Regions from separate parts of the Rhizobium sp. RHZ01 genome, predicted to be linked through region 3. Evidence: predicted binding sites of a transcription regulator. Region 3 holds the regulator's gene; each other region holds the start of a gene.
The links. The regulator LexA, encoded in region 3, represses DNA repair genes until DNA is damaged. The targets are predictions, from matches to a motif close to TGTTCNNNNTGTGTTCNG.
Positions count from the first base shown of each region.

Region 1: a site for LexA is predicted at 4,456-4,473, ahead of ruvC (crossover junction endodeoxyribonuclease RuvC). Genes of this name have one in related genera too.
Region 2: a site for LexA is predicted at 6,173-6,190, ahead of IB248_RS11045 (ribonuclease). Genes of this name have one in related genera too.
Region 4: a site for LexA is predicted at 4,927-4,944, ahead of IB248_RS03605 (DNA recombination protein RmuC). Genes of this name have one in related genera too.

Region 1 is NZ_JACUZZ010000025.1:53,204-60,669, reverse strand. Features, by position in the region: gene mprF (bifunctional lysylphosphatidylglycerol flippase/synthetase MprF) at 1-129, shown strand, start outside; gene IB248_RS23110 (AcvB/VirJ family lysyl-phosphatidylglycerol hydrolase) at 126-1,508, shown strand; gene IB248_RS23105 (DinB family protein) at 1,530-2,093, opposite strand; gene ruvB (Holliday junction branch migration DNA helicase RuvB) at 2,130-3,170, opposite strand; gene ruvA (Holliday junction branch migration protein RuvA) at 3,250-3,867, opposite strand; gene ruvC (crossover junction endodeoxyribonuclease RuvC) at 3,902-4,414, opposite strand; gene IB248_RS23085 (methyl-accepting chemotaxis protein) at 4,656-6,971, shown strand; gene IB248_RS23080 (LLM class flavin-dependent oxidoreductase) at 7,105-7,466, shown strand, end outside.
Region 2 is NZ_JACUZZ010000008.1:88,098-95,563, forward strand. Features, by position in the region: gene IB248_RS11025 (lytic murein transglycosylase) at 1-961, shown strand, start outside; gene metF (methylenetetrahydrofolate reductase [NAD(P)H]) at 1,473-2,372, opposite strand; gene IB248_RS11035 (metalloregulator ArsR/SmtB family transcription factor) at 2,377-3,399, opposite strand; gene ettA (energy-dependent translational throttle protein EttA) at 3,566-5,215, opposite strand; gene IB248_RS11045 (ribonuclease) at 5,425-6,159, opposite strand; gene IB248_RS11050 (alpha/beta hydrolase) at 6,318-7,247, shown strand; gene IB248_RS11055 (DMT family transporter) at 7,264-7,466, shown strand, end outside.
Region 3 is NZ_JACUZZ010000037.1:46,237-53,702, reverse strand. Features, by position in the region: gene gltA (citrate synthase) at 1-938, opposite strand, end outside; gene IB248_RS27905 (ComEC/Rec2 family competence protein) at 1,614-1,970, shown strand; gene IB248_RS27900 (hypothetical protein) at 1,961-2,221, shown strand; gene IB248_RS27895 (hypothetical protein) at 2,288-2,695, shown strand; gene lexA (transcriptional repressor LexA) at 2,676-3,392, opposite strand; gene IB248_RS27885 (VOC family protein) at 3,592-4,476, shown strand; gene kdsA (3-deoxy-8-phosphooctulonate synthase) at 4,473-5,318, shown strand; gene IB248_RS27875 (HAMP domain-containing methyl-accepting chemotaxis protein) at 5,339-7,183, opposite strand.
Region 4 is NZ_JACUZZ010000002.1:161,851-169,316, forward strand. Features, by position in the region: gene ptsN (PTS IIA-like nitrogen regulatory protein PtsN) at 1-86, shown strand, start outside; gene IB248_RS03595 (methyl-accepting chemotaxis protein) at 160-2,499, opposite strand; gene IB248_RS03600 (ribokinase) at 2,720-3,619, opposite strand; gene IB248_RS03605 (DNA recombination protein RmuC) at 3,668-4,894, opposite strand; gene IB248_RS03610 (globin-coupled sensor protein) at 5,090-6,586, shown strand; gene def (peptide deformylase) at 6,684-7,202, shown strand; gene fmt (methionyl-tRNA formyltransferase) at 7,327-7,466, shown strand, end outside.

The DNA.
Region 1 (7,466 bases), on a different contig from region 3:
AAATCAAAGTTCCATCCGCACTGGCATCCGCGGTATCTTGCGGTTTCGGGTGGAGGCAATCCGATGATCGCTCTGATGGACGCAACATTCCTGATCGGCGGCGGATTGAGAGGGGTAGTGAGGAAATGATGAAAAGACACCTTCTTGCAGCCGTCTGCGCCCTGTCGCTGTCCGTTCCGGCGGCAATGGCGGCGACCGAGACGACACAGAGCTTCGAGACCGGGCTCATTCCTTCGCCGCATATTTTCCTGCCCGAAGGCGACGTGAAAGGCGCCGTTGTGCTGATCTCGGATGGCGCCGGCTGGGGCGATAATGAGAAGGCAGAGGCAAACCGTCTCGTCGAGCAGGGAGCCGTCGTCATTGGCATCGATTTCGTGGCCTATATGGAGGCGCTCAGAAACTACGACGTCAGCCAGAATGACGGCTGCATCTACATGGTGTCCGATCTTGAATCGCTGAGCCAGCAGGTACAGCGCGCGGCGGGCAACAGTGCATACCATCTGCCGATCGTTGCCGGCGTCGGCGAGGGCGGTGCGCTGGCGCTGGCGATCGCGGCGCAGACCCCGGATGCGACGATCGGCCAGACGCTGGCGATCGATCCAGTTGCCGGGATTCCGCTTACCAAGGAACTGTGCACGCCGGCGAAGAAGCAGACGGTCGGCGACCGCATGATCTATGGGCTCAGCGAAACATCGCTGCCGGACCCGATCATCGCCTCGTTTACGGCGGCAGCACAAAAGGAGGGCCGTGCGCATGTCGAAGAACTCAAGAAGCAGCACTCGGACATCGATATCCGCGATTCCGGGGACGATGCCCAGACGACGCTTGCCGACACGCTCTCGGACCTGATCGACGCCTCCGGCAGTGCCGACAATCCGCTCGGCCTCCCGCTCACCATTCTCGATGCCAAGCCGGCTTTCGACACGATGGCGGTCATCTACTCCGGTGATGGCGGGTGGCGCGATATCGACAAGGAGGTTGGTGCGGCGCTGCAGAAGCAGGGTGTGCCGGTCGTCGGCATCGACTCGCTGCATTACTTCTGGTCGGAGCGCCAGCCGCAGCAGACGGCGGATGATCTCGGCAAGATTATCGAGCTTTATCGCAAGCAGTGGAAGGTGAAGCACGTTCTGCTGATCGGCTATTCCTTCGGCGCCGATGTCGTGCCTGCCGCGTTTACGCGCCTGAAGCCGGCCGCCAAGGCAACCGTCGCGCAGATGTCGCTCCTGTCCCTGTCGCATGAGGTCGATTACCAGATCTCCGTCATGGGCTGGCTCGGCCAGAAGACGGAAGGTGCGGGCGGCGATCCGGTTGATGACCTGAAGAAGGTCGACCCCAAGATCGTCCAGTGCATCTACGGAAAGGAAGATGACGACGAGGTGGCCTGCCCTGATCTCAAGGACAGCGGTGCCGATGTGATTGCCCTTGCCGGCGATCACCACTTCGATGAGAACTATGAGCTCTTGAGCAAGACGATCATCGATGGGCTGAAGGCGCGGCTTCAGGACTAGGCTGCGTCGCGCCGCCCCAGGCTAGCGCATCAACTGCTCTTCACTCCAGCCGAGAGCGGCGATATCGCCGCTCCGGAAGCGACCATCATCGGCAACGATGAATTCATCGAGCTGCGGTGGATGTACGCTCGTTCCTGCCAACATCGCATGAACCTGGCCGCGATGATGCGTCTGGTGTTGGAACAGGTGGTTCAAAACGTCTTCCATCCGCTCGCGCTGAATGCGCCCCGAACGATGGATCTCGGTCGTCGACGCCAGCTTTTCCGGCGTTGCCGGCTCGCAAAGCGCGACCAGCCGACGATCGACTTTGGCCTGCTCTGCGGCAAGCGCCGCGATGTCGTCGAAAGGCTCCTCGACATCCCAGGCGGTAGGCCCAAGCATGCCGCCTTCGAGCGCATCAACGTAAAACCAGTCGACCGTCAGAATATGGTTGAGCGTCGCCTTGATCGACGGAAAGAAGCTTACGCGTGCCGCCTCGAACTCTCCCGGCTTCAACCTGCTGCAGGCTTCATGCAGGCGATGGTTCGCAAGCGCATTGTTATAGGCAAGCTTCCGTGTGGTCCTGCATGGGTCGAAAGTCGGCATCGGTAACTCCGTTTCTTGACGGGCAACCCGCAAGCGTCAGTCGTCCTCCTGGAACAAGCGAAACTGTGCCGCTTCCAGATCCTTTGGGGGCTGCATGCCGAGGTGCTTCCAGGCCGTCGCGGTCAGGACGCGGCCGCGTGGGGTGCGCTGAATGAAACCCTGCTGAATCATGTAGGGCTCGATGATGTCCTCGATCGCGTCGCGTGGTTCGGAAAGCCCTGCGGCGATGGTTTCGATGCCGACGGGGCCGCCGCCGAAATTGACCGCGATCATGTTGAGGTAGCGCTTGTCGAGCTGGTCGAGGCCCATGTTGTCGACGAGCAGCCGGGTCAGCGCCTCATCGGCAATCTCGCGGGTGACGGCTTCAGCCTTCGCCACTTCCGCGAAATCGCGCACGCGCCGCAGCAGGCGACCGGCAATACGCGGCGTTCCACGAGCGCGCCGGGCGATTTCCCGTGCACCCTCGTCGGTCATGGGCAGGTTCATCAGGCGTGCGCCGCGTCGAACGATCAGCTCCAATTCCTCGACGGTATAGAAGCTCAGGCGGACGGGAATGCCGAAACGGTCGCGAAGCGGCGTGGTCAAAAGGCCAAGGCGGGTCGTTGCTGCAACGAGGGTGAATTTCGACAGGTCGATCTTGACAGAGCGCGCGGCTGGTCCTTCGCCGATGATGAGGTCGAGCTGGAAATCCTCCATCGCGGGGTAGAGGATTTCCTCGACGGCCGGGTTGAGCCGGTGAATTTCGTCGATGAAGAGCACGTCGCGCTCTTCGAGATTGGTCAGTAGAGCGGCGAGATCGCCCGCCTTGGCAATAACCGGACCGGACGTCGAGCGGAAATTGACGCCGAGTTCCTTCGCCATGATCTGCGCGAGCGTCGTCTTGCCGAGGCCGGGCGGGCCAACGAAAAGGACGTGATCCAGCGCCTCACCACGGTTCTTCGCCGCCTCGATGAACACCTTCAGGTTTGCGCGCGCTTCCGCCTGGCCGGTGAACTCGTCCAGCGACTGCGGCCGCAGCGTCACATCCAGGTCTTCGCCTCGTTTCTCGGCCGATATCAGGCGCGCGGCTTCACTCATGCTGGCATTTCCCAATCTTCAAACGCTCGTGACCAATACACCAAGCCGAACGCTTTTGGCACCCGCTCGGGCAATTGGATCAGCGAGCCAGTTCCTTCAACCCAAGGCGGATGAGCTTGGCGCTGTCGGCGCCTTCACCGGCGGTCTTCATTGCGGCGGCAACGGCATTGGCAGCCTGGTCGCGGGAATAGCCGAGGTTCGTCAGCGCGGATACCGCGTCGGCGACAGGGGCAGCGGCAACACCTTCACCGAGCTCCTGCTTGAGGCCGATGGTGGCCGACGCTTCTCCGGCGAAGGCCGGCGCCTTGTTCTTCAGTTCGGTGACGATGCGCACGGCAACCTTGGGACCAACGCCCTGAGCGCGGGCGACTGCCGTGCGATCCTGCAGCGCGATGGCGTTCGCCAGTTCGCTTGGAGGCAGGGTCGAAAGGACGGCGAGAGCCACCTTTGCACCAACGCCCTGTACGCTCTGCAGGAGAATGAACCACTCTCTCTCGAGCGCGGTCATGAAGCCGAAGAGCTTCAGCTGGTCTTCGCGAACATAGGTCTCGATGAAAAGCACACAGGCCTCGCCCACCGAGCCGAGGCGGGAGAGCGTGCGTGCCGAGCAGAAGGCGACGTAGCAGACGCCGTGGACATCGACGAGGACGTAGTCATCGCCGATTTCATCGATGGTGCCTTTGAGCTTGCCGATCATGCAAATGGTCCGTTCGGTGGGTTTTCAGTGAAGATTAGCCGGCAAGCGCCGCCTGCCGCATGCGGCTGCTGCCGCGGTTATGAGCGTGGCAGATGGCGATGGCCAGCGCATCAGCCGCGTCGTTGCCCTTGAATTCGACCTTGGGCATCAGGATTTTCAGCATCATGTGGATCTGCTGCTTCTCGCCGTGGCCGACACCGATGACCGCCTTCTTGACAGCGTTTGGCGCATATTCGGCGACGGGCAAACCGGCGCGGGCAGGGACCAGCATGGCAATGCCGCGTGCCTGCCCGAGTTTCAGCGTTGCAACGGCGTCCTTGTTGACGAAGGTTTGTTCGACGGCAGCCTCGTCAGGCTGATAGCTGTGCACGACTTCCGCCAGGCCATCGTGCAGCTGGCAAAGGCGCGAGGCCAGGTCCAGGTCGCCGTCCGAGGTGACCGTACCGGACGCGACGAAGCGCAAGGAATTGCCGAGCGTGTCGATAATTCCCCAGCCCGTGCGGCGCAGGCCCGGATCAACGCCGATGATGCGAATCGTATTTTGCATGCTTCACCCTATTGCACTCGCCAAATAACTGCCATCGATATGTGAACAAAACAAAAACATTCCTTGTTTTTGCCACGCGCTGTTTACGGCAATTTAAGCTCCATAGCCGACTTTTGATCCACAAAATGTCAGAGGAACTCCCTTCTCAGGAAGGCAAGGTTCCCGTTTTCTGTTTTCAGGTCAGCCGGCAGGATGTTCCACGCTCTGCCGGTATGAGCCGTTCCGGAAGGGTTCATCGTTCATGGTTCAGAGATTTAAATCCCTGTCCTTCAAGGTCATCGCGACATTTATACTGCTGACCGCACTGTCGATTGCGGTCATCAACGTGCTTGCTTACTTCGCCAGCAGCCGCATTTCCGGTGAGCAGGCACTCAAGGCCAAGGAGAGCGTCCTGATCTTCCGCGGCGACATGCTGCAGGATCAGCTTGAGCAGTTGGAAAACCAGGCGAACTCGATTGCGCGCATCGAAGCGTTGCAGATGTCGATTACAAGCCTGAAGAGCGGTTGGAAGACAATCGAGAAGACGTCGGGTGATGCGCGCGCCGAATTGAAGAAGGTGTTCATCACCAACAATCCGAACCCGGCCGACCAGCGCGAAAAACTGGTGAAGCCGCAGGCACCAAGCGGCTTCTACTACTCCAACCATGAAACGACGCAGGGTGAAGTGGCCCGCGACCTGGAGAATACCGCCTTCAGCGACCTGCTGATCGCCGATCTCGATGGCAACGTCCTCTACTCCTACAAGAAGAACGACGATTTCGCGGAGAACCTGAAGACCGATGCATGGAAGGCGACCGGCGCCGGCCTTGCCTTCGCCAAGGCGATCGCCAACACCGCAAAGGCGACTGACGATTCCGCCCCCACCGGCTTTTCCGGTCTTCGCGTCGACGCGGCGAACGGCAAGTCGGCAATCTTCTATGCCGTGCCGATCGTCAAGCTCGGCGCGGCGAAGGGCGTGATGCTCTTCAAGGTCCGCGACAACATCATCACCAGCATTCTCGCCAAGGGCATCGTGTCCGGTAGCACGGCGCAAGCCGCTATCATCTCGGATGACGGATCGGCGATCGGCGTAAACTCGTCCGGCCAGCTGGCAACGCTCGATACCACGCCTTTCACCTTCGCGAAGGACGCGCTGTCGGCCAAGGGCATGACGGTCGACGACTTCGATCGCGCCGATGGCTCGGCACGAGCCTATGTTCGCGGCATCGATTATCAGGGCTCCCGCTTCCTCGTCGTGGAAAGCGTCCGCATCAGCGAACTCAATGCTGGCTCGCTGGAGATCGCCACGCTCCTGACGATGATTGCGTTTGGTGTTCTGATCATCATGGCCGTGGCAACCTGGGCCATCACCAAGCTGCTGTTCTCGCCGCTTGCCCGGCTCGCGGACGTCACGCGTGACGTCGCCGACGGCAACCTCGAAGTCGAGATCGGCAGCCAGAACCGCGGCGACGAAATCGGCACGATGGCCAAGGCATTGGCGCGGTTCAAGCAGTCGCTTGTCGAGAGCCGCGACCTGGAAGCTGCCAGCAACGAAACGCGGGCTCGCGCGGAGCGGGATCGCCAGCAGCACATGGCTGAGCGCGAGGCGGAAGCACGGACCCTGCAGGAAGTCGTCCAGGCGATCGACGAGGGCCTGCATCACCTTGCCAACGGCGATCTTGCCCATCAGATCGAGACCCGCTTCCCGAACGAACTCGAAGGCCTCCGGGTCAACTTCAACGAGGCGCTGGCTACCCTCAGCGAAACGATGACGGCGATCGGCGGCAACTCCATGGCCGTGCGTTCGGGTTCCGAGGAAATGCGCACCGGTGCCGATGAGCTTGCCGGTCGGACCGAGCGGCAGGCCGCCTCTATCACCGAGACCGCGAATGCGATCGATGCGATCACCCAGTCGGTCCGCGTTCAGATCGAGCGTGCGGAGCAGGCCGAACGCATCGCCCGCGACGCCAAGCGGGAGACGACCGGCTCCAGCCAGATCATGCGCGAGACAATTGCCGCGATGGAGGCGATCCAGGCGTCGTCGCGCCAGATCAATTCGATCATCGCCGTTATCGATGCGATCGCCTTCCAGACCAACCTGCTGGCGCTCAATGCCGGCGTCGAGGCTGCACGGGCAGGCGAGTCCGGTAAGGGCTTCGCCGTGGTCGCCATGGAAGTGCGCGAACTGGCACAGCGTTCATCGAGTGCCGCAAAGGAAATATCGAGCCTCTTGCAGAAGTCCACGCATGAAGTGGAGATGGGCGTGTCGCTCGTTGAGCGTGCCGGCGACGCGCTGACGGGGATCGGCAGCCATGTGGAGGCAATCAACGGCCAGATCAGCGAGATCATGGAAACGACGCGCGAGGAAGCCGACACCCTGCGTCAAATCAACTCCGCGGTCTCAGAGCTTGATGCGATGACGCAGCAGAATGCCGCCATGGTCGAGGAAACGACGGCTGCGATCCATCGGCTCGCGACCGAAGCGGTCGAAATGGACCGGCAGCTGGCGAATTTCACGCTGGCGCAGGCGGAACATCACCAGGGCGCCGAGGTACACCTGCTGCGACGTCGGGCTTGAACCGTGATCGGCAGATGAACGAGGGCCGGGAGACCGGCCCGGGAGACCGGCCCTTTTTCTTTCCCGCTCGTTTGGAATGGGCCGAGCGGCCACCTACATAGACCTGTCCTTCCAATTACCGACAGGCTTCGTCATGGTTCCCTTCTCCATTCTCGATCTCTCTCCTGTTCCAGAAGGCGGGACGATCCGCCAGTCGCTCGAGAGTTCGGCGCGCATGGCGCAGAAGGCCGAAGGGTTCGGGTACAACCGCTTCTGGCTTGCGGAACATCACGGCATGCCGGGTATTGCCAGCGCGGCTACGGCGGTCGTGATCGGCCACGTCGGCGCGGCAACCAAGCGGATCCGCATCGGCTCGGGCGGCATCATGCTGCCGAACCACTCGCCGCTTGTCATTGCAGAGCAATTCGGAACGCTGGAAGCGCTGTTTCCGGGCCGCGTCGATCTCGGCCTGGGGCGTGCGCCCGGCACCGACATGCGGACCGCCCAGGCCCTGCG
Region 2 (7,466 bases), on a different contig from region 3:
GCAGACTTTCCTGGAATTCTCGCAACGCACTGTCAGCCAGGGCCGGCTCGACATTGGCCGCCAGAAGATGAAGCAATACGCAGATGTCTTCGCCCGTGCTGAGCAGGAATTTGGTGTACCCGCAGGGGTTATCACCGCCTTCTGGGCGATGGAAACCGACTTCGGCGCCGTACAGGGCGACTTCAACACCCGCAACGCCCTCGTGACCCTGGCTCACGACTGCCGCCGTCCGGAGCTTTTCCGTCCGCAGCTGATCGCCCTCATCGAAATGGTTCAGCATGGCGACCTCGACCCGGCAACCAACACCGGTGCCTGGGCCGGCGAGATCGGCCAGGTCCAGATGCTGCCTCGTGACATAGTCGCCTATGGCATGGACGGCGACGGCGATGGTCACGTCCGCCTCAAGCAGAGCGGCCCCGACGCCATTCTGACTGCGGCCAAGTTCATCCAGCATCTCGGCTTCCAGAAGGGCCAGCCGTGGATCCAGGAAGTCACGCTTCCCGAGAACCTCCCCTGGGAGAAATCCGGTATCGGTGGCCCACTGACGGCCGGTGAGTGGTTCGCCCTTGGCGTCAAGCCGCGCGATGGCAACACGAGCTTCGGCAACCTGCATGGCGACCTGATACTGCCGCAGGGTCGCCTTGGCCCGACCTTCATTGCCTATCCGAATTTCCAGATCTATCTCGAATGGAACAAGTCGTTCATCTACACGACCTCGGCCGCCTATTTCGCGACACGCCTTGCCGGCGCTGAGACCTATCTCAAGGGCACGCCCGAACAGGGACTTTCCAACGACCAGATGAAGGAACTGCAGACCAAGCTCGGAACGCTCGGTCACGACGTCGGCAAGGTCGACGGCATCCTTGGTTCAGGCACGCGCGTCGCCATCCAGAAGGAGCAGCAGCGTCTCGGTATTCCCGCCGATGGCTGGGCAACGCCGACGCTCCTCAACTCGCTCTGATCACGTTTCCTCAAGCGAGCACTTTAAGGCCGGGTTTCGCACCCGGCCTTTTCATTTTCGGGGATTGTTCCATGGTTTCAGGCGCTTCAGGCAAAGCCTTCATCTTGCCGCAAGTGTGAAGGCTGGATCGCCGACCTTAACGGCCGGTTAAAATCTGTGAATATTTTTCCACGGAGATTTATCTTGCGATTTCAACAAATTAAAGAAAGCATCACGGCCGCAATGTGACATTTTCGCCGCAGCGCAATATAAAATCCGCTTTCCAAGCGACACAATCACGACATATTATCGCAACTGTTAACGCGAGGAGACAGACATGGGACTTACACAATCCTTGAATGTCCTTTTGGTCAGCGCGGCGTTTGCATTTGTATTGACAATGCTTTTCATCTGAACGCCGAGGCAAGCGAACAGTACCGAGACTCCTGAGTAGCGAAACAGTTCAATGAATCAGAAAAGCGCATCCCACGAGGAGATGCGCTTTTCTTTTTGTCGTCACTGACGGAGCAGCCTACGCGGCAGCGCCAGCCTTCCTGGCGCCTTCCCGTGTGAAGCCGAGATTGGTCAGCACGGCCGAAACGAGCGGCGCCCGGTTCATCGTGTAAAGGTGGAAATCGGTGAGCCCGCGGCGAGCCAGATCCTCGATCTGTTCGGCGGCAACCTCAGCGGCAACCTTGGCTCTTTCTTCCGGCTTGTCGTCGTAGCCTGCAAAGCGTTCATCGAGAAATGCAGGGATGACCGTGCCGCAGGCACCGGCGAAGCGCTTCAGCTGCGTCAGGTTCTGGATCGGCATGATGCCCGGCACAACCGGGATCTTGATGCCCGCAACCCGCACCTTTTCCAGGTAGCGCTCGAAATTGTCGTTATCGAAGAAGAACTGCGTCAGCGCGCGGGTCGCGCCGTTATCCGCCTTCTGCTTCAGCATCTCGATGTCGGCGGTGGTATCGCGGCTTTCCGGATGCTTTTCCGGGTAGGCCGACACCGAAATCTCGAAATCGCCGATCTCACGCAGACCGGCAACCAATGCCGCCGCATTCGCATAGCCGCCGGGATGCGGCTGATAGGGCGCGCCAACGCCGCCCGGAGCATCGCCACGCAGCGCCACGAAATGCTTCACGCCAACCTTGCGGAAGCTGTCGATGACGCTATGCGTTTCGTCCTTCGTCGCGCCGACGCAGGTGAGATGCGACGCCGTGGCGAGCGGGGTCTCGGAAAGGAACCGTGAGACAGTCGCCAGTGTAGGCGCCTTGGTGGTGCCACCGGCGCCATAGGTCACCGATACGAAGTCGGGATTCCAGTCCTGCAGATCGGTGACCGTATTCCACAGCTGACCTTCCATCTCTTCCGACTTAGGCGGAAAGAACTCGAAGGAAATGCCGATTTTGCGGCGCGCGTCGCTGTTCAAAGCCATATGATTATCTCCCGGCAAGTATGGGTTCGGCGCCTTCGCTCGCTGCGGAGGCCATAAGGCGCCGGGGGTCGCGCGCAAGCCAGACAGTGACGGTGAGCCCCTGCCCGCTTTCATGACCCGGATGAAGATCGACGACCTGCTCGACATCCAGCCCAGCCTTGCGCAGCCAGTCGGACATCGACTGATGCGAAAAGCCGAGGCGAACATGCGCATGCTCGTCGCGAAGATACTCCAGCCCATGCGGGGCAAGATCGATGATGACCAACCGCCCGCCTGGCCGCAGCATGCGCGCTGCCTCGCCGATCGCGATCTCGGGCTGGTCGAAGAAATGCAGTACCTGGTGGATCGTCACCACGTCGAAATCCTGCGCCTCGAACGGCAGGTTCAGGATATCGGCGTGTCGGACGGATGCCTTGGTAATCCCTGACTTGTCGAGGTTGGCGCGCGCCACGCTCAGCATGTCGCGGCTGGCGTCGACGCCGATCGCCCGGCGATAGAGGCCAGATAGAAGCTCGAGGATGCGACCCGTTCCGGTGCCGAGGTCGAGAAGCGAGTCTATGGGCTGGCTGCCGAGCAGCCGAATGACCGCGGCATCGACCTCTTCGTCAGCGGCATGCAGACGGCGAAGTTCGTCCCACTCGGCGGCATTGCGGCTGAAATAGGCCTGCGCCCGCTCAGCCCGCTGGCGCTTGACCGCCGCCAACCGTTCGCTGTCACGCAGGATCACAGCATCGTTCTCGGAGGCATGAGCCAGCAGGCTACGCACGAACGCGGCCGCCTTGCCATCCTGCCGAAGCCGGAAATAGGCCCAAGCGCCCTCCTGGTAACGGTCGATGAGGTCCGCTTCGCCGAGCAGCTTGAGGTGGCGAGAGATGCGGGGTTGGGATTGGCCAAGGATTTCTGTAAGATCGGTGACCGTCAGGTCCCCTGCTGCAAGGAGCGCCAGCAGGCGAAGACGCGTCGGCTCGCCGGCCGCCCTGAGGACGTCCACCAACGCATCCAATCCAAGTCTGATAGGCTCACCCATACCCGATCCAATCAACATATAAAGATATCTTTATGTGAAACGATTGAGTGTGGCAAGCCGCAATTCCATCCGTTCACGAAATTAGCTGCTCGGATCGCGACATCGATGCGCGCAAAAAAGCCCCGGCGAACCGGGGCTTCCAGGTCTCCAACGCGATCTTGGGTGATCAGCGCGTCAGGCGCTTGTAAGTCACCCGATGCGGGTTGATCGAATCGACACCGAGACGGCGCATCTTGTCCTTTTCGTAGTCTTCGAAGTTGCCTTCGAACCACTCGACATGGCTGTCGCCTTCAAAGGCGAGGATATGCGTCGCCAGACGGTCGAGGAACATGCGATCGTGGCTGATGATGACGGCGCAACCGGCGAAGTTTTCGAGCGCATCCTCAAGTGCTGCCAACGTTTCCGTATCGAGGTCGTTGGTCGGTTCGTCGAGCAGGATGACGTTGCCGCCGGCCTTCAGCATCTTGGCGAGATGAACGCGGTTGCGCTGACCGCCGGAAAGCGTGCCAACCTTCTGCTGCTGGTCGCCGCCCTTGAAGTTGAAAGCGCCGCAATAGGCGCGCGAATTCACTTCATGCTTGCCGAGCTTGATGATGTCGTTGCCGCCGGAGATTTCCTCCCAGACCGTCTTGTTGCCGTCGAGTGCGTCGCGGCTCTGGTCGACATAGCCGAGATCAACGGTCTCGCCGATGCGGATCTCGCCGCTATCGGGCGTTTCCTGGCCCGTGATCATACGGAACAGCGTCGTCTTGCCGGCGCCGTTCGGACCGATGACGCCGACGATACCGCCGGGCGGCAGCTTGAAGGTGAGGTTCTCGATGAGCACGGTATCGCCGTAACCCTTGGTGAGGTTCTCGGCTTCGATGACCACCTGGCCGAGGCGTTCGCCGACCGGGATGACGATCTGCGCATCGCCCGGACGACGGGCGTCCGCTGCTGCGACCAGTTCGTCGTAGGCGCGGATACGCGCCTTGGATTTTGCCTGACGCGCCTTCGGGCTGGAGGCGATCCATTCCTGCTCGCGGCTGATCGCCTTCTGGCGAGAGGCCTCTTCGCGGCCTTCTTGCTGCATCCGTTTGGCCTTCGCCTGCAGGTAGGCCGAGTAGTTGCCTTCGTAGGGGATACCACGGCCGCGGTCGAGCTCGAGGATCCAGCCCGTGACGTTATCGAGGAAGTAACGGTCGTGGGTAATCATCAGTACGGCGCCCGGATATTGGCGCAGGTGCTTTTCGAGCCAGGCGATCGTCTCGGCATCGAGGTGGTTGGTCGGTTCGTCGAGCAGTAGCAGGTCCGGCTGGGCGAGCAGCAGGCGGCAGAGCGCCACGCGGCGCTTTTCACCCCCCGAGAGCTTTTCGACCGAGGAGTCACCCGGCGGGCAGCGCAGCGCGTCCATGGCCATTTCAACCTGGCTTTCGAGGTCCCAGAGATTCTGGCTGTCAATGACGTCCTGGAGCTTGGTGCCCTCTTCCGCGGTCTCGTCGGAATAGTTCATCATCAGCTCGTTATAGCGATCGAGGATCGCCTTCTTCGGCGCAACGCCTTCCATGACGTTCTCAAGGACCGTCTTGGACGCATCGAGCTGCGGCTCCTGCGCGAGGTAGCCAAGGGTAGCGCCTTCGGCGAGCCACGCCTCGCCGGTATATTCCTTGTCGAGGCCTGCCATGATGCGCAGAACGGTCGACTTACCAGCACCGTTCGGGCCGAGGATACCGATCTTAGCATCCGGATAGAAAGAAAGGTGGATATTTTCCAACACCTTCTTGTTGCCGTACGCCTTGTTGAGGCCGGCCATATGGTAGATGAACTGACGTGCCATAGATAATTCGCTCCGCGCGGGAATTTGAGTTTTGCCGCTATTTAGGCGAATTGGGGCCAAGGAGCAACGCGCGGCGGCCAAAAATCAGAGGCTTTTGCAGCATTCATAGCCGAACTCGGCACGCTCCTCTACCGTAGCGTCGCATGATCAAGGCGCAGCTAGCCGCGGCGCGTGGACGGACGAAGGCTCGTTTTCGATGAGAGGCAGTCTCAGAACCCTGCAGCGTCCACGACGCCCTCATTGCAGCCGAACGACGACCGTCCTGCCCCTTGGATAAGGTCACGAAGGCTTGCTGGCTCGTTCGATGTCGCGTCCTCCGACAGCCCGATCGTAAGTTCGCTGATAACGCGGCCTCCGCTGGCCCGTCGGCAGCTCATCTTGACCCGATCTCCGGCACCCGGGCCGAAACTCTTGTCGAAAGCCGCCTTGATCGCGTCCGCCGTCAGTGACTTGCCGATATTGGTCGCGAACAGATCGCGGACTGCCGAGGCGTTCAGCTCGTTGATCAACCGAACCGACGCGCCGAAATAGTCGTCAGCGCTCATCTTCGTGCAGGTGCCGTGCTTGATCCACTCGTGCCGCTCCAGGCCGGATTGCGTACCGGGCATCGCCTTCTCGAGGGCCGCCTTGGTATCCGCCGAAAGCTCTACCTCAGGCAGCTTCCCCCATTCGCCGTCCTTGTCGGCGCTCCGCAGGGTACCAGAGACGTCGCAATAGTCCTTCCGCATCGGCCAGAGCCCGTGCAGCGAAAAATTGGTCGCGTCAAACCTCTCCCCGGTCTGGCTGCGGCATTCCGGCTTGCGCTGGTTGGTTTCACAGAACGCGGGTTGCCAGCTGGCCGCCAGAATGAAGCGCGTCCTTCCGCCGCCGTCCTGGGCTCCCGCAACGCCAGCGGCCGCAATTCCTATCAAGACTACAGCCATCCGCAGAAATGGATTGCTCATTCTCACCCCCACAAAGAACAATTCATGAACAGGAGATCACGCCGCGTTTGTTTTCACAACCCTCAATCCGTAGGGTACGAAAAATCCCTTGGCATAAATATCTGGGCGTGTTGCTTTTCACGGCCGATCTGGTCTTCTCCCGGCAACGGGAGGATATGATGTTCGCAGAAACGCAACGCCTTGAAACGGCGGACGCTTCACTCGCCTTTCATCATGAGCCGGCGCAATCCGAGGCACGCGGAATTCTCCTTGTGTCTCATGGGCTGGCCGAGCATTCCAGACGTTACTCCCGTTTTGCGGCAGCGATGGCAGCCCGCGGCTACCATGTGTTCGCCTTCGATCACCGTGGGCACGGCGAAACGACTGGCCCGGATGCGCCAATCGGACGTTTTTCCCGCCGCAACGGCATGCGACAGGTTATCGACGATGTCGGCTCTGTCCGCGAGCTTGCCGTAAAGCAATATCCCGGCCTCCCCGTCATCCTCTTCGGGCACTCGATGGGCGGGCTCATCGCGCTCAACGCGGCGATCACCTATCCGGAGAAATATGACGCCATTGCCGTCTGGAATTCGAATTTCAACCCGGGTCTATCGGGACGGGCCGCCCAGGCGGTCCTCTTGGCAGAACGAGCCCTTAAGGGCTCCGATGTTCCAAGCGGCATCCTACCGAAGCTCACCTTCGGCACCTGGGGGAAGTCCATTGCCAACCGTCGAACCGAGTTCGACTGGCTAAGCCGCGATCCTGTTGAGGTCGACAAATACATTGCTGACCCTCTGTGTGGCTTCGATGCTTCCGTGTCGCTCTGGCTCGATATTTTCGAGATGACGTTTCGCGCACCACAAGAGGCGCAACTGGACCGGCTGCCGAAGCACACGCCGATCCACCTTGTCGGCGGCGGACAGGATCCGGCAACAGATAACGGAAAAGCGGTGATCTGGCTGTCAAAGCATTTGAAAGCTCACGGCTTCTCCCGTATCAGGACACAGATATATCAGGACATGCGCCACGAAACGCTGAATGAAATTGGAGCGGACGCGGCCATCGCCGCATTCGCCGACTGGTGCGACGAAGCGATCGCAAGATCCTGAACTGAAGGGTTTCGCGATGAGCAATGGCATTTCGTCCCGTTCTGCCTCCGCTTCGGAGGTTTCGACCGGCATTCTCCTGATGTTCCTGTCGGTGCTGGTGTCCCCGATCATCGACATCTTTTCCAAGCTCGCGATCGCTACGATTCCTGCAGCGGAAATCACCGCCGCCCGCTTTGTGGTGCAGGCTCTCTGCATGTTACCGATCGTTGTCTGGCGAGG
Region 3 (7,466 bases):
TCGTAGTTCTTGTAGACGCGGTGACCGAAGCCCATCAGGCGGAACGGATCGTTCTTGTCCTTGGCGCGGGCGATGTATTCCGGAATGCGGTCAACAGTGCCGATCTCAGTCAGCATGTTCAGCGCTGCTTCGTTGGCGCCGCCGTGTGCCGGGCCCCAGAGGCATGCAATGCCGGCTGCGATGCAGGCAAACGGGTTTGCACCCGACGAGCCGGCGAGGCGGACGGTCGAGGTCGACGCGTTCTGCTCGTGGTCGGCGTGCAGGATGAAGATGCGGTCCATGGCGCGGGCCAGAACCGGATTGACCACATATTCCTCGCAAGGAACTGCAAAGCACATGCGCAGGAAGTTCGACGCGTAGTCGAGATCGTTCTTCGGGTAAACGAAGGGCTGGCCGATGTGATACTTGTAGGCCATGGCGGCCAGCGTTGGCATCTTGGCGATCATACGCAGGCTTGCGACCATGCGCTGATGCGGATCGGTGATGTCGGTGGAGTCGTGGTAGAACGCCGACAGCGCGCCGACGCAACCGCACATGACAGCCATCGGATGTGCATCGCGGCGGAAGCCCGTGAAGAACCGGCTCATCTGCTCATGCACCATCGTGTGATGCGTCACGCGATAGTCGAAGTCCTTCTTCTGGGCTGCGGTCGGCAGTTCTCCGTAGAGAAGCAGGTAGCAGACTTCGAGGAAGTCGCCGTGCTCGGCGAGCTGCTCGATCGGATAGCCGCGATGCAGCAGTACGCCGGCGTCACCGTCGATATAGGTGATTTTCGATTCACAGGACGCGGTCGAGGTGAAACCAGGATCGTACGTGAAGGAAGCCGTGTTCTTGTACAGGGCGCCGATATCGATGACGTCAGGACCGATGGTGCCGCTCTTGACGGCGAGATCGACTGATTTGTCACCGATTTTCAGTGTTGCGCTTTGTTCCGTCATTATGATCCTCCAAACTGGCGGTTGGCGCCATAAAAGCGCCATAGGGTTAAGCGTCGTCGATGATTGCTATATGATCGCGCGCCTAATGCCAAGTTACCGTGACGCCATTTTGTGCATCGCAGTATCAACTTTTGGGCACTTCTGCGATGACCCCTGCGCATAGCAGAAGCTGATGATTATCCTTAGCTTTTCCGGCTTCCGATTTTCCTTCAGATTTCAATCGATTATTCTTGCTTGGAAGCCCGTTAGCTTTCATTCTGGTTGTACGGGCGGCTGTTTTTGGGCGCAATGCATGCCGGGGTTGAGGCCATTGGAGGTGAGGGAAGCCACACCCGGCGCGGACGCGTTTGGGCGCGCGCCACAGCCTTCTTTTCTCGTGCCACGAGTTCCTGCGGAACCTCCGCTAACTTTCCAGACGCAATCCTTCGTGCCGTGGCCGACACGGATAAGGACTGCGTCGGATCGTTGTACCGTGTGGCTTCGTCTCGCCGTGGCAACGGAGATAGAGCATGGGCGGTTCTTCCTGGTTTCGTCCGTCTTCGCTGGGGCGGGCGCGATCCTCTGGTTCGTGCTTGGAAGTGCCCCCGGCCGAGCTCCGGATGTCGTTTGCGGCGACGCTTGCCCTCGTCGCCGGTTTACGCGATCTGGTCAAGAAGGCCGCCGCACGAACATCCCTTGCTGCAGGTCGCCGCAGTAACGCCCGTCGTTTTCATCATATGCTTCTTTGGTGGCATCCTGCTGACCGCGATGATCGGCGGCTTCTCGACCGCGCTTTTCGCCGTCGAGCACTTCCACCGGCTCAGCGCTTATGGTCTGCCGGCAAATCTCATGGCCATGCCGGTGGTCTCTTTCGTGGTGATGCCGATGGGCATGCTCGCTATGCTGCTGACACCTTTTGGCCTCGACGTCATTCCATGGAAAATTGCCGGTTTCGGGCTCGACATCGTGATCGCCATTGCCCAGATGGTCTCGACCTGGGCGGCAATATCGATATCGGCAGATTGCCGGGTTGGTATTTTCCTGTGGCGGTAGCAGGGTTCCTCTTACTTGCCCTTCTGCGCACCAAGATCCGCTACCTCGGCGCTGGCATTGCGGCGCTGGCAACAGTGCTTGTTGTGGTTGCGCCGAGCGAGCCGCCGCCCGACATGGTCATTGCCGAAGACGGCAATCTCGTCGCGATTGTGAGAGGACAAGTCCTTGCACCGAACCGGCCGCATCCGCCTGACTTCATTTTCGACCAATGGCGAATGGCGCTCGCCGCGGAGCTAGATCAACCAACGTAATTGTTGGAGGGTGTCAACGCTATCAGGCGGCGGGACAGTCAAGGCAGATCGGAGAGGTTATCTGCCGTGGAATTGCGCAATGCCCGCGATGCGTTACGTCAGGCTGCGACGAGCGCTGAGAACCGATTTGTATGCCTGAAAGGCGCCCGGTGCACAGCCACGCACGATAGCGGCTACGTCGTGACGATCGTCGAAAATCCCGCTTACTTCGGCGCTGCCTGCGATACGGCCGATATCGTCGTGACACCCGCTCGCCTCCGCACGACGGGGTGCCGGTCGGGCGCACTTTTGTTCACCGGCGAAACCTTGCGTCGCTTTGGTGCCGCTGAGGTAAGGATCGACGATCAAGGTAGCCCCGTCGTCACGACGGCCTATACGAGGCCCGACCGCCCTTGGATCCGCCATCGGGCGTATAATTGGCGAAGCGGCACCTTTGACGGCGAGCCGCTTGCCTTCAATGATAGCGGCGAATGAGGCCGACAAGCTTGCCCTGGACCTTGACACGGTCAGGCCCGAAAATGCGCGTCTCGTAAGCCGGGTTTGCCGCCTCAAGTGCGATGGAGGCGCCTTTCCGGCGGAAGCGCTTGAGCGTCGCTTCCTCATCATCGACAAGCGCAACAACGATGTCGCCGGCATTGGCGGTGCTGCCGTTGCGGATGATTACCGTGTCGCCATCAAAGATGCCGGCCTCGATCATCGAGTCGCCCTTGACCTCAAGCGCATAGTGCTCGCCTGGGCCAAGCATGTCCGCGGGAACCGTGATGTCATGGGTATTGTTCTGAATTGCCGAAATCGGTACGCCGGCAGCAATCCGTCCCATGACCGGTACAGAGGCAGGACCGCCGTTGTCAGCCTGCGGCGCTGGCTTCGGCGCCACAACTGGCTGTGGTTTGCCGAGGCTGCCTTCGATAACGCTCGGCGAAAAACCGCGGCGGGGCTGCAGGCTCGGGTTATATGCCTCGGGCAGTTTGATGACTTCCAGAGCGCGGGCTCGATTCGGCAGTCGGCGAATGAAGCCCCGTTCCTCCAGCGCGGTAATCAGGCGGTGGATGCCTGACTTCGACGCGAGGTCCAAGGCATCCTTCATTTCATCAAAAGAAGGGGGGACACCGGACTCCTTCATTCGCTCGTGAATGAAGAGAAGAAGCTCCTGTTGCTTGCGCGTCAGCATCGAAGTTGAACCCCAGAGTCGTGAAACAAAGCCAGAACAGACACTATATGTTCCATATGTGTTCCGCAAGTACCTAAATTTTCGTAAATCTTGCCTGCAACTTGCTGAGTTTTTGCGTCTCATTTGACCGAAAGCGTAGAAGGGGGTTGCATTGTCCTGTTGCCCGGCGCACATCTTCGCAAATTCCGGAGAAGTTGCCATGAGCGAAGCACATCCGCTGGACCACATCGTGCTGCCGGTTCCAAATATCAGGCTCTCGCGCGAGCGTCTCGGAAAGCTGGGATTCACCGTCGCGCCCGACGCCCGGCACCCGTTTGGGACCGAGAATGCCTGCATATTCTTCGCCGACGAAACTTATCTGGAGCCTCTCGGGGTCGCCAATGCCGAACTGCATGAAGCTTCGGCGCAGAAAGGCAATGTCTTCACCGCGCGGGACCGTGCCTTTCGATTCCGATGTGGAGACGATGGGCTGTCTGCCGTGGTCTTTGCGACGGCGGATGCCGATCGCGACCATGCCCGGTTTCTGTCCGAAAAGATCAATGGCGGCGAGATGCTGCAGTTCGAGCGGCCGATGAAGATGCCCGATGGCTCGGAGGTGACGGCTGCATTTAAGCTCGCCTTTGCAGTTGACCTGCGCGCTCCAGATTTCTTTTTCTTCACATGCCAACGTGTCAACCCGCTGCCAGCCGACCGGAAAGCCCTGCAAGTGCATGCAAATGGGGTGGTTGGGATCGCAGAGATCGTGCTTGGGGCACCCGACCCCAAGGCGTTTGGACCATTCCTGCGCGCCGCCGCCCACAGCTTGGGAACGACCAATGAGGCCTTCGGTGTGAGTGTGACAACTCCGAATGCCAGAGTGAGTGTTCTCTCCCCGGATGGACTGGACGCCTACTTCGACATCCCTGCGCCTTCCGACGATCGCGGTCTGCGTGGTGTTGCCATCGTTTTCAAAGTAGGCGATCTCGCCGTGACAGAAGCGCAATTGGCTGCTAACGGGATGACCTATACGCGCAAGAACAATCGAATTCTGGTGAAGGCCGCGCCCGGACAGGGCGCTCTCTTCGCCTTCGAGGAGAAACGATGAGCCAGACAAATTCCGAAGTCGTGGTCGGCGAAGGCGCCGGCCGCGTCACCTTTTCGAATTCCGGCAAGCTGTCGCTGATTGCCGGGCCTTGTCAGATGGAGAGCCGCGAGCATGCCTTCATGGTCGCCGGTGTGCTGAAGGAACTCTGCGACAAGCTTGGTCTCGGCCTCGTCTACAAGTCCTCCTTTGACAAGGCGAACCGGACGTCGCTGTCAGCGCAGCGCGGTATCGGCCTCGAAACGGCGCTTGAAGTGTTCGCCGATCTCAAGAGGGAATACGGCTTTCCTGTCCTGACCGACATTCATACCGAAGAGCAGTGTGCCGAGGTGTCCACCGTCGTCGACATCCTGCAGATCCCAGCTTTCCTCAGCCGTCAGACCGACCTGCTCGTTGCCGCCGCCAAGACCGGCCGCGTCATCAACGTCAAGAAGGGGCAGTTCCTCGCGCCCTGGGACATGAAGAACGTCCTCAACAAGCTGAATTCGAGCGGAAATCCGAACATCTTGCTTTGCGAACGCGGTGCTTCCTTCGGCTACAATACGCTGGTCTCCGACATGCGATCGCTGCCTATCATGGCGGCGATGGGCGCCCCCGTGGTCTTCGACGCCACGCATTCGGTCCAGCAGCCGGGCGGGCAGGGCGGTTCGAGCGGAGGGCAGCGCGAGTTCGTGGAGACGCTCGCGCGTGCGGCGGTCGCCGTCGGCGTCGCTGGCGTATTCGTGGAAACCCACGAAGATCCTGACAATGCGCCTTCGGATGGTCCCAACATGGTCTATCTGCGGGATATGCCGCGGCTTCTCGAAAAGCTGCTGGCCTTCGATGCGATTGCCAAGGCGGGATAAATGGATGGACGTGCACGCCGTCAACCGGCGAGCGCCAACCTCGTCTTTGTGGGATATGCCGATCCTGCCGTCCTCTCCGTGCCTTCGAGAGCGAAGCGGGAGAGCAGGTGATTGAGGTGTAGCGCCTCGTTGCCAAGCTCGCGGCAGGCTGCGCTGGTTTCCTCCGCCATCGCGGCGTTTTGTTGGGTGACGCTGTCCATGGTGTTGACGGCGGCATTGACCTCGACGAGCGCGGTCGTCTGTTCAGAGGAAGAGCGCACGATCGCCTCGATCAGCGTCGTCACCTTCAGCACCTGCTGATCGATACTGTTCAAGGCTTCGCCGGTGCGGTTCACCAAGGCAACGCCGGTTGACACCTGACTGGACGAAGTCTCGACCAACTGCTTGATTTCCTTCGCCAGCTTGGCAGAGCGGCCGGCGAGGTCGCGCACTTCTTGCGCCACGACGGCAAAACCCTTTCCGGCCTCGCCGGCACGAGCGGCCTCAACACCAGCATTGAGCGCGAGCAAGTTGGTCTGGAAGGCGATCTCGTCGATGACGTTGATGATTTCGCCGATCTGCACGGATGATGCTTCGATCTTCTCCATCGCAGCTACGGCCTCGTGCACGACAGTTGCCGAATAGCTGGCGCTTTCCTTCGTCACCGTCATCATCGCGTTTGCTTCATGGGCGCGTTCCGACGAGTTTTTGACCGTAACCGTGATCTGATCTAGCGCCGAGGCTGCCTGCTCCAGCGATGCGGCCTGATGTTCCGTTCGCCGGGCCAGATCATCCGTGCTTGTTGCGATTTCGCTAGTGCCAGTCCTGACCGTAGTGGTTGCCGTCGCGATATCCCTCATTGTGCCGGAAAGCGTGCGGACGCTCGAATTGAACTGCTCGCGTAGCCTCTCGTAGTCTGGCGCGAACGCTTCGTTGAGCTGGACGGTGAGGTCGCCGCGGGAAAGACGGTCCAGGCCGCGGCTGAGGCTCACGATGATGCGTTCGCGGCCGGCATCCTCATCAGCATTGGAGGCGGCCAGCGCCGCATCGCGCTGGGCTTGGGCCTGGCGCTCCGCATCCTGGTGTTCGCGGATTTTGTTCCGTTCTTGCGCCGATTCGCGAAACACGGTGACGGCGCGTGCCATTTCGCCAATTTCATCGACACGGTGGCTGAAGGGGACTTCCTTGGAATAGTCGCCGCCCGCCAGGATCGCCATGTAGTCGCGCATCGCCGAAAGTGGCACGATGGCGCGCCGGCGGAAGGCGTAGAGGCCGCCAAGAAGCAGGCAAAGCGAGACCGCCGCAGATGCAACCGTGATCGCCGAGAGAATGCTTGTCTGTTCGGCCGCGTCTTTTTCAGCCTTTGCCAGGAAGGCGTTCGCCATATCAACGAGCTCGTTGACCGCCGTTTCGTGGATATGAAAATTGGTCGCAAGCTTCTCGAAGGCTGTCGGGATGACCGCAGAGTCGTGGTTAAGGATGGCGGGCGCGAGTTCGTCCTGCATCACCTTCCAGAACGCATCGCCTTTGATGAAGACGTCGTTCAGAAGTTTTTCCTTGAGGTCTGCGCTGAGCGCGGTTGCCTGCCAATACTTGCGGCGATCCTCATAGGCGGGCTTCAGGACATTTTGAATGCGGTCGATGTTCTTTCCGGCGACCTCCGGGCGCTGCACCGCCTCGAGTGCAAGCATGTAGGATTCAACGACATAGAGGGGCGGCGGCAGAATATCGGCAACGAGATCCTTGCCGTAGACGATTTGCCGGTACATCTCGCCGTTCACGCGTAGCTTATTGAAGGCGTAGTTTTGTATGCCGATCGAAGCAATGAGCCCGGCGGCGACGACCACCGCGAAGATTGCAAGGCTTCGTGCAATATTGAGTTTCATCCTATGCCCCGTAAATAGTAAATAGTGAACGACGTCGTTTCTGAAACCATTGGAAATTTTCGAGCAGCAGCTATGGATCGTGACAGGCGGCTTGGCCACATAAGGAAGCGCATCATGCAATAACGCCTGCCGAAGAAGGTGTTATTTCCTTTCGGCCGTTAACTATAAATATGATTGGTTACTGGTCGATAAATTTACAACCAGCTTGAAAGTCAAAATTTATATTTCCAAAACTTCAGGTTTTGAAAGTTGATAAGCGTTGTCTCTAACCAACGGCCGGGCG
Region 4 (7,466 bases), on a different contig from region 3:
ATCTCGTCGCCAAGCTGCGTGCGACCGACTCCGCCTCGGCGATCTATGCGTTCCTCAATGAGGAGCAGACCTCGAACGCAGCCTGAGCATTCAATATGCCAGTAAGAAAGGCGCCTGATTGCTCAGGCGCCTTTCTTCATTCAAGCCGTCGAGTTCGGCTTAGAACTCTTCCCAGTTGTCCTGAGCGAGCGCTGCCGAGCCCTGAGTCTGCGGAACTGCGCGGCGCGGTGCCGGTGCTGCAGCTTGGCGATACGTCGGTGCAGCAGTCGGCGCGCGCATCTGCTGAGCCGTCGAGCGTAGTGCGGAAGCGTGGCTCATGCCGGATACGCGGAAGCGTGTCACGAGTTGCTTCAGCGTCTGGGCCTCGTCGTTCAGCGTGATGCTGGCTGCCGTCGTCTCCTCGACCATGGCTGCGTTCTGCTGGGTAACCTGGTCCATCTGGTTCATGGCCTGGTTGATCTCCTTCAGTCCGATCGCCTGTTCACTGGCCGATGCGGAGATCTGGCGGATAAGGCCGTTGATGCCCATGACCTGCTCGGAGATCTTATGCAGCGTATCGCCGGCGCGGCCGACCAGATCGACGCCTTCCTTGACCTGTACGGCCGAAGTGTTGATGAGCGTCTTGATCTCCTTGGCGGCGTTCGCGGAACGCTGGGCCAGCTCGCGGACTTCCTGCGCGACGACGGCAAAGCCCTTGCCGGCTTCGCCGGCGCGTGCGGCTTCAACGCCGGCATTCAGGGCCAGCAGGTTGGTCTGGAAGGCGATCTCGTCGATGACGCCGATGATGCGCGAGACCTCGGTGGAGGACTGCTCGATGCCCTGCATCGAAGCAATTGCCTTGCGCACCACTTCGCCTGACTTTTCGGCATCCTCGCAGGCGAGGTTGACGTTATCAGCCGCCGTGCGGGCGTTGTCGGCGCTGGAGTTGACCTGTGCGGTGAGCTCGTTGAGCGCGGCTGCCGTTTCTTCCAGGCTTGCTGCCTGCTGTTCCGTACGCTTGGCGAGGTCGGAGGCGCTGCCGCTGATTTCGCTTGTACCGGAGCCGATGTTCACGACGCTGAGGTTCATCGTGTTGATGGTTTCCTCGAGGCTTTCGAGAGCCGCGTTGAAGTCCTGCTTCAGCTTGGCGTATTCGCCCGGGAAGTCCTCGGTGATGCGATGGCCGAGGTTGCCCTGGGACAATTCGGACAGGCCGGAGCCGACGATCGACACGATATGACGCTGCAGCGTGATCGACTGATGCCGCTCGGCTTCCGAGCGGCCACGCTCGGTTTCGGCTGCATCGCGCTGGTTGTTTGCCTCGGCCTCAAGACGCTGCGTGTCGGCGAGTGCGAAGCGGAAGCCCTCAAGAGCCTTGGCCACGGCGCCGATCTCGTCAGCGCGATCCTGACCGGCTACCGGCTGCTCGTACTTGCCGTCGCTGAGTGCCTTGACGCTGGCGACGAGACCGCCGATCGGACGCTGGACGAGGGAACGGACGGCTAGGTAGAGGGCAATCATGACGGCTGCGAGCACGAGAATGCCGGCGACAACCATCATGGAGGTTTGATCTTGAACAGGCGCGTTGATGGCCGAGTGCGGGACGTCGACGAGGATGACCCAGGTCGTGTTCACGTCGGGCAGGGCAAAGGGATAGACGACGCGGTCGAAGGGCTCGTAGCTATCGTAGCTCAGGTCCTTGACGACGGCTGGCTGTAGCGTCGAAAGCGCGCTCTTCACGGCATCTGTGCCTTCGCCGTCATAGTCCTTCATGGAAAGCTCGGGAATCGGCGAGACAATCCATTTGCCGGTCTGCGAGAGCAGCGTAACGCGGCCAGAGCCGAAGGGGTGGAGCGTCGAAAGCTTATCGCGGAGCGATTTGAGGGAGATGTCGACGCCGCTGACGCCGATCATCTTGCCACCCGAAAACACCGGATAGGCAATGGACGTCATCGCGGTATTCTCGCCGGTCGTCGTCTCGGCATAAGGCGGCGACAGCGCGCCCTTCTTGCTTTCTGCGGCGAGCGCGTACCAGGCAGCCTTATAGTCGGAATCGAAGGTGGAGAAGCTGAAGCCGCCGTCCTTGCTCTTCGTCCAGTACGGGTTGAATGTGCCATCCTTGGCTGCGCCGAATTCGGCCTTGCCGGCCATGGACGGCGACTGGCCGTCGAAGGCGTTCGGCTCTTCGGCAAACCAGCTGCCGAAGGCAAACTGGTTGCGCTCGACGTTTGCCTTCAGCATGTCCAGAACGGCCTTGCGGTCGAGATATTTGCCCTCCTGACCATGACCGATCGTGCCGGCCATCGAGCGCGCGGCCCCTGCCAGCTCGCCGACGGATGAGGCAACCTCGTTGGCGATAGCCTTCGCCTCGAGATTAGCCTGGTCCATGGTGAGGGTCCGCACGCGGTTGCGCGTCTCGCCGATGAGGAAGAAGTTGGAAATGAGGAGGACGAGGGCGATGGCAACGCCCGTAATGAGGATAAGCTTGGCTGCAAGCGATTTCATGCGAAAGATGAACATGGATTCCTCGGGAAGCAAGGATGTGCCGTACGGGGCATTCATCGGCACAGGGGACGAGGGCGTCGCCCCCTCATGGAGCAGCCGTGACAGAAGCCGACCCCTTGGCGAAGGCCGGCGATGGCTGGAACATCGCCGGAAACCTATTAAATTTGAATGAAATCTAATGAAAACAGACGCTGCATACGGCAAACCGCCCCGATATGTCGCGGGGCGAATTGCCCTATAGCTCGTTTGCGACTTCGGCGCTTGATGGGATCGATGGCTGAGCGCCTTGCTTGAGGCAGGCGAGCGATCCTGCGACGGCGGCCCGCCGCAGCGATGCCTCGAAATCGAGGCCTTCGTCCAGGCTCGCGGCGAAATAGCCGCAGAAGGTGTCGCCGGCACCGACTGTATCGACAGGCTCGATCTTCAATCCCTTCGCACGGGAGATGACGCCGTCGCGGATTGCGATGACGCCGTCTGCGCCGAGCGTCACGATCAGGGTTTGCCCCGTCTCCGCATTGAGTCGTTTCAGCGCGGCCTCGCGATCCGCCGTGCCCATGTTTTCCTGGCCGGCAAGACGCTCGAACTCGGTTTCGTTCGCGATCACGATGTCGGCAAGGCGGCCGAGGCGTGGAGCGTCTTCGATCAGTGGGGCCAGGTTGAGGATGGACGTGACGCTCTTGGCGCGCGCCGCGGCCAGCGCCCGCTCGACGGCCGGAACGGGCACCTCGAGCTGCAGCATCAGGATGTCGCCCTCCTTCATCGCGTCGATCGCGACGTCGGCATCGGCCGGCGTCATCGTGCCGTTTGCGCCAGGCACAACGGCAATCATGTTCTCGCCGTCACCGCCGACGAGGATCAGTGCGGTTCCGGTCGGCTCGTCGACCTGCTTGACGGTTTCAAGTCCAGTGCCGGCGTCCTTCAAGAGAGCAACCGCCGGCTCCGCAAAGCCGTCGCGGCCGACGGCTCCCGCCATGTGAACGGTTCGGCCGGCGCGTCGCGCCGCAAGTGCCTGATTGGCGCCCTTGCCGCCTGCTGCCGTTGAGAAGCCGTTGCCGGCAACCGTTTCGCCGGGCTTCGGCAAGCGCGCGGTGGTGGCGATGAGGTCCATGTTGATGGAGCCGAAGACTGTGATCATGAGTGTCCTGTCCAATGCTTTTCTTGAGCGCGACACTGCCTGAAGGGCTTACTCGTCGTCAACCACTCTGAGCTTCAGAAGCCCGCTGCGGCTGTCGACGGGTTTTGGCGCGCCATCACCGTCCCGCGCCGCGGCCTTGCTGTTGTCGCCGCCCTCGAACTCCAGAGCTTCGATTTTCGCGCCGCGCTTGGTGAGCTTATCGGTGGAGGTGAGGATCTGGTCGACATCTCTTTGGGTCATGGAAAAATGGCTCTGCAGCTTGCGAACACGCTCGTCGAGACGGCCGAGATCGTCCATCAGGTTCGCGACTTCGCCCTGGATGACGTGTGCCTGGGCCCGCATCCGCTGATCTTTCAGGACTGCCTGAATAACCTGGATGGAGAGCATCAGCAGCGAAGGCGACACGATGACGATGCGCGACCGGTGCGCCTTCTGCACGATCGCTTCGAAATTCTCGTGGATCTCCGCGAAGATCGATTCCGACGGCACGAACATGAAGGCCGTGTCCTGCGTCTCGCCCTGGATCAGATATTTCTCGGAGATATCGCGGATGTGCGTTTCCATGTCGCGGCGGAACTGCTGCGAGGCGACCTTGGCTCCGTCAGGTCCGCCGGCGTCCCGGATCGCGTTCCAGGCCTCAAGCGGGAACTTCGCGTCGATCACCAGCGGTGGTGCGCCGTTGGGCATGCGAATGGTGCAGTCCGGGCGCGAGCCATTGGAAAGCGTCTGTTGGAAGGCATAGGCCCCCATCGGAAGGCCGTCGGCGACAATCGTCTCCATGCGCGATTGGCCGAAAGCGCCGCGTGTCTGCTTGTTGGAGAGGATCGCCTGCAAACCGACGACATCTTTCGCCAGTGTCTGGATGTTGTTCTGGGCGGCATCGATGACGGCGAGACGCTCCTGCAGCCGCTGCAGGTTCTCGTGCGTCGATTTGGTCTGCTCGCTGATCGTCGAACTGACGCGCTGCGACATACCATCGAGACGCTGGTTGATCGCCTGGTTGAGCTCGGACTGCCTCGAGCCGAACACTTCGGCCATTGTCGACATGCGCCCGTGCATTTCCGCCTGGATTTTCAGAAGTTCGGCCATTCGAGCATCCGTCTCGGCGGCACGGAGGCTCGCTACCTCGGCCTGCTCGCGCCGCACCTGCCCGCTGCGGACGAGAAGGAGGATCAGCAACAAGACCAGAGCCGCGATCGCGCCTCCGGCGAGCGCCAGCGTGGCAGGACTGATACGGGAAAGGGCGAGGAGAAACGACTCAGAGCTGGTGTTCATTTCGCCACCATAACAAACTCGTGTGGGATGGCTAGATCAAAACGTGAACAACTCGCAAGCCTTCCCAAAGGATTGGCTCGTAGAGGGAACAAACGACAGTTGACAAATCTCAAGTTCATTTAACCTTTGCTCAACCATATTGCGTAAAAGGTCAGGTCAAATTCCCTTTTGCATCAATTACAAAGCAGAGAGATCATGACCAGCCAGCAGTCCGACAGCACGCTCAAGCAACGCCTCGATTTCATCGAGCTGGACGACGGAGCCCGCGCGGCGCTGCGTGAGATGCGCCCGGCAATCTCGGAGTTGCTCGGCGGCGCTCTCGACAAGTTTTACGCGAAGCTGGCAAGGACGTCTGAGGTCGCAAGCTTCTTTGCCGATAAAGCGCATATGGGACATGCCAAGAAGCGCCAGGAAGACCACTGGGCCAATCTGGCTGGCGGCAACTTCGACGAAACCTACGTCAAAGGCGTGGTCACGGTGGGCAAGACCCATGCCCGTATTGGCCTCGAGCCTCGCTGGTATATCGGTGGCTACGCGCTGCTGATGAGCGAACTCGTGAAGGGCCTGATGGCCAAGCAGTGGCCCTCCATGTTCGCCAGGCAGCAGGGCAAGGTGCTGGCCGAGAAGCTTTCAGCGGTCATCAAGGCCGCGATGCTCGATATGGACTATTCGATCTCGGTCTATCTGGAAGCGCTCGAAGAGAAGCGACGCAAGCTGGAAGAAGAGCGCGTAAAGGCCGAGCAGGATCAGGCCGTTGCGCTCGATCATCTTCGCCGCGGTCTGGAGGCGCTGTCGAACGGCGATCTCGAGGCCACGCTGCCGCCAGATCTCCCCGGTAATTTCAAAGCCATGGCCGACGACTATAACCGCGCCGTCGCCGCTCTTCGCGCGTCCTTTGGCTCGGTGCGGGCAACCTCGGGCGAGATCCTGAGGGGTACGGACGTGATCGCCAAGGCCTCCGATGACCTTGCCTTGCGGACGGCCCAGCAGGCAGCTGGCGTCGAGGAAAGCTCGGCGGCGCTGCAACAGCTTTCGGTCAGTGTCGGACAGACTGCCGCAAACGCCGAAAAGGCATCCGGTGCGGTCCGTGAGACGCAGCAGAAGGCCAAGAACTCCGGCGAACTCGTCACCAGCGCCGTTTCCGCGATGGCCGGCATCGAAAAATCCTCGACCGAGATCGCCAAGATCATCGGCGTCATCGACGAGATTGCTTTCCAGACGAACCTGCTGGCGTTGAACGCCGGCGTGGAGGCTGCGCGTGCCGGCGAAGCGGGCAAGGGCTTTGCCGTCGTGGCGCAAGAGGTCCGCCAACTGGCGCAGCGCACCGCCGACGCCGCCAAGGAGATCAAGAACCTGATTTCGGAAAGCTCGGTCCAGGTGAACGAAGGAGTGGACATCGTCAGCAGCACCGGCGAGGCGCTGAACGACATGATCAACCGCATCGATATCATCAACAGCTTCGTTGCCGATATCGCCGCTGCCGCGCGCGATCAGGCAACCGGGGTCAACGAGGTCAGTGTCGCCATCCGCAACATGGACACGATCACGCAGCAGAACTCGGGAATGGTCGAGAACACCTCTGCCGAGACGCGGCGCCTGCGCGGCGAAGTCGATAATCTGGTTGCACTGCTGCAGCGCTTCCGTACCGGCGTCGAGCAACGTTCGATGACCACGACACGCCGCGCCGCATGACGGGAATGCGGCGAAATTCCGGGCTGGGGCGTAAAAAAGCGCTCCGCCAGCCCACCGGATAATTCCATCCTGGAAAAAGATGCGTTATGGGAACGCCATGACCATCAAGCCACTCATCATTCTCCCCGATCCGCTGCTTCGTCAGGTTTCCAAGCCGATCGAGCGCGTCGACGCCGATCTTCAGCGACTTGCCGACGACATGCTTGAAACCATGTACGACGCGCCCGGTATCGGCCTTGCTGCCATCCAGATCGGCGTGCCGCGCCGCATGCTGGTCATCGACGTTTCCCGCGAGGGCGAAGAGAAGCAGCCCCTCGTATTCGTCAATCCGGAGGTCGTGGCATCGACAGACGAGCGTTCGGTATATGAGGAGGGATGCCTTTCGATCCCTGACTATTATGCCGAAGTCGAACGCCCGGCGACCGTCACCGTCAAATATCTCGACCGTGATGGCAAGGAGCAGACGGTGCAAGCCGACGGCCTGCTCGCGACCTGCCTGCAGCACGAGATTGACCACCTGAACGGCGTACTCTTCATCGACCACATTTCTCGCCTGAAGCGGGACATGGTGATCAAGAAGTTCACAAAGGCGGCGAAGTCGGCGAAGGCGCTCTAACCGGACCTTTGCTGACGCAGCCTCGCTGGACAGGCGATTTCGCGGGCCGGATGCCTGAAGGGGCTTGATCTGAAGCTCGCAAGCCCGTTTGAAGACGTCTGACCGGAAACATGGCGGGATAGAAATGTCGCTTCGCATCATCTTCATGGGCACGCCCGAATTCTCCGTCCCGACCCTGCGAGCGCTGATCGACGCGGGTCACACGATTCTTGCCGTCTACACGCAGCCGCCACGGCCGGGCGGACGGCGCGGGTTGGACCTGCA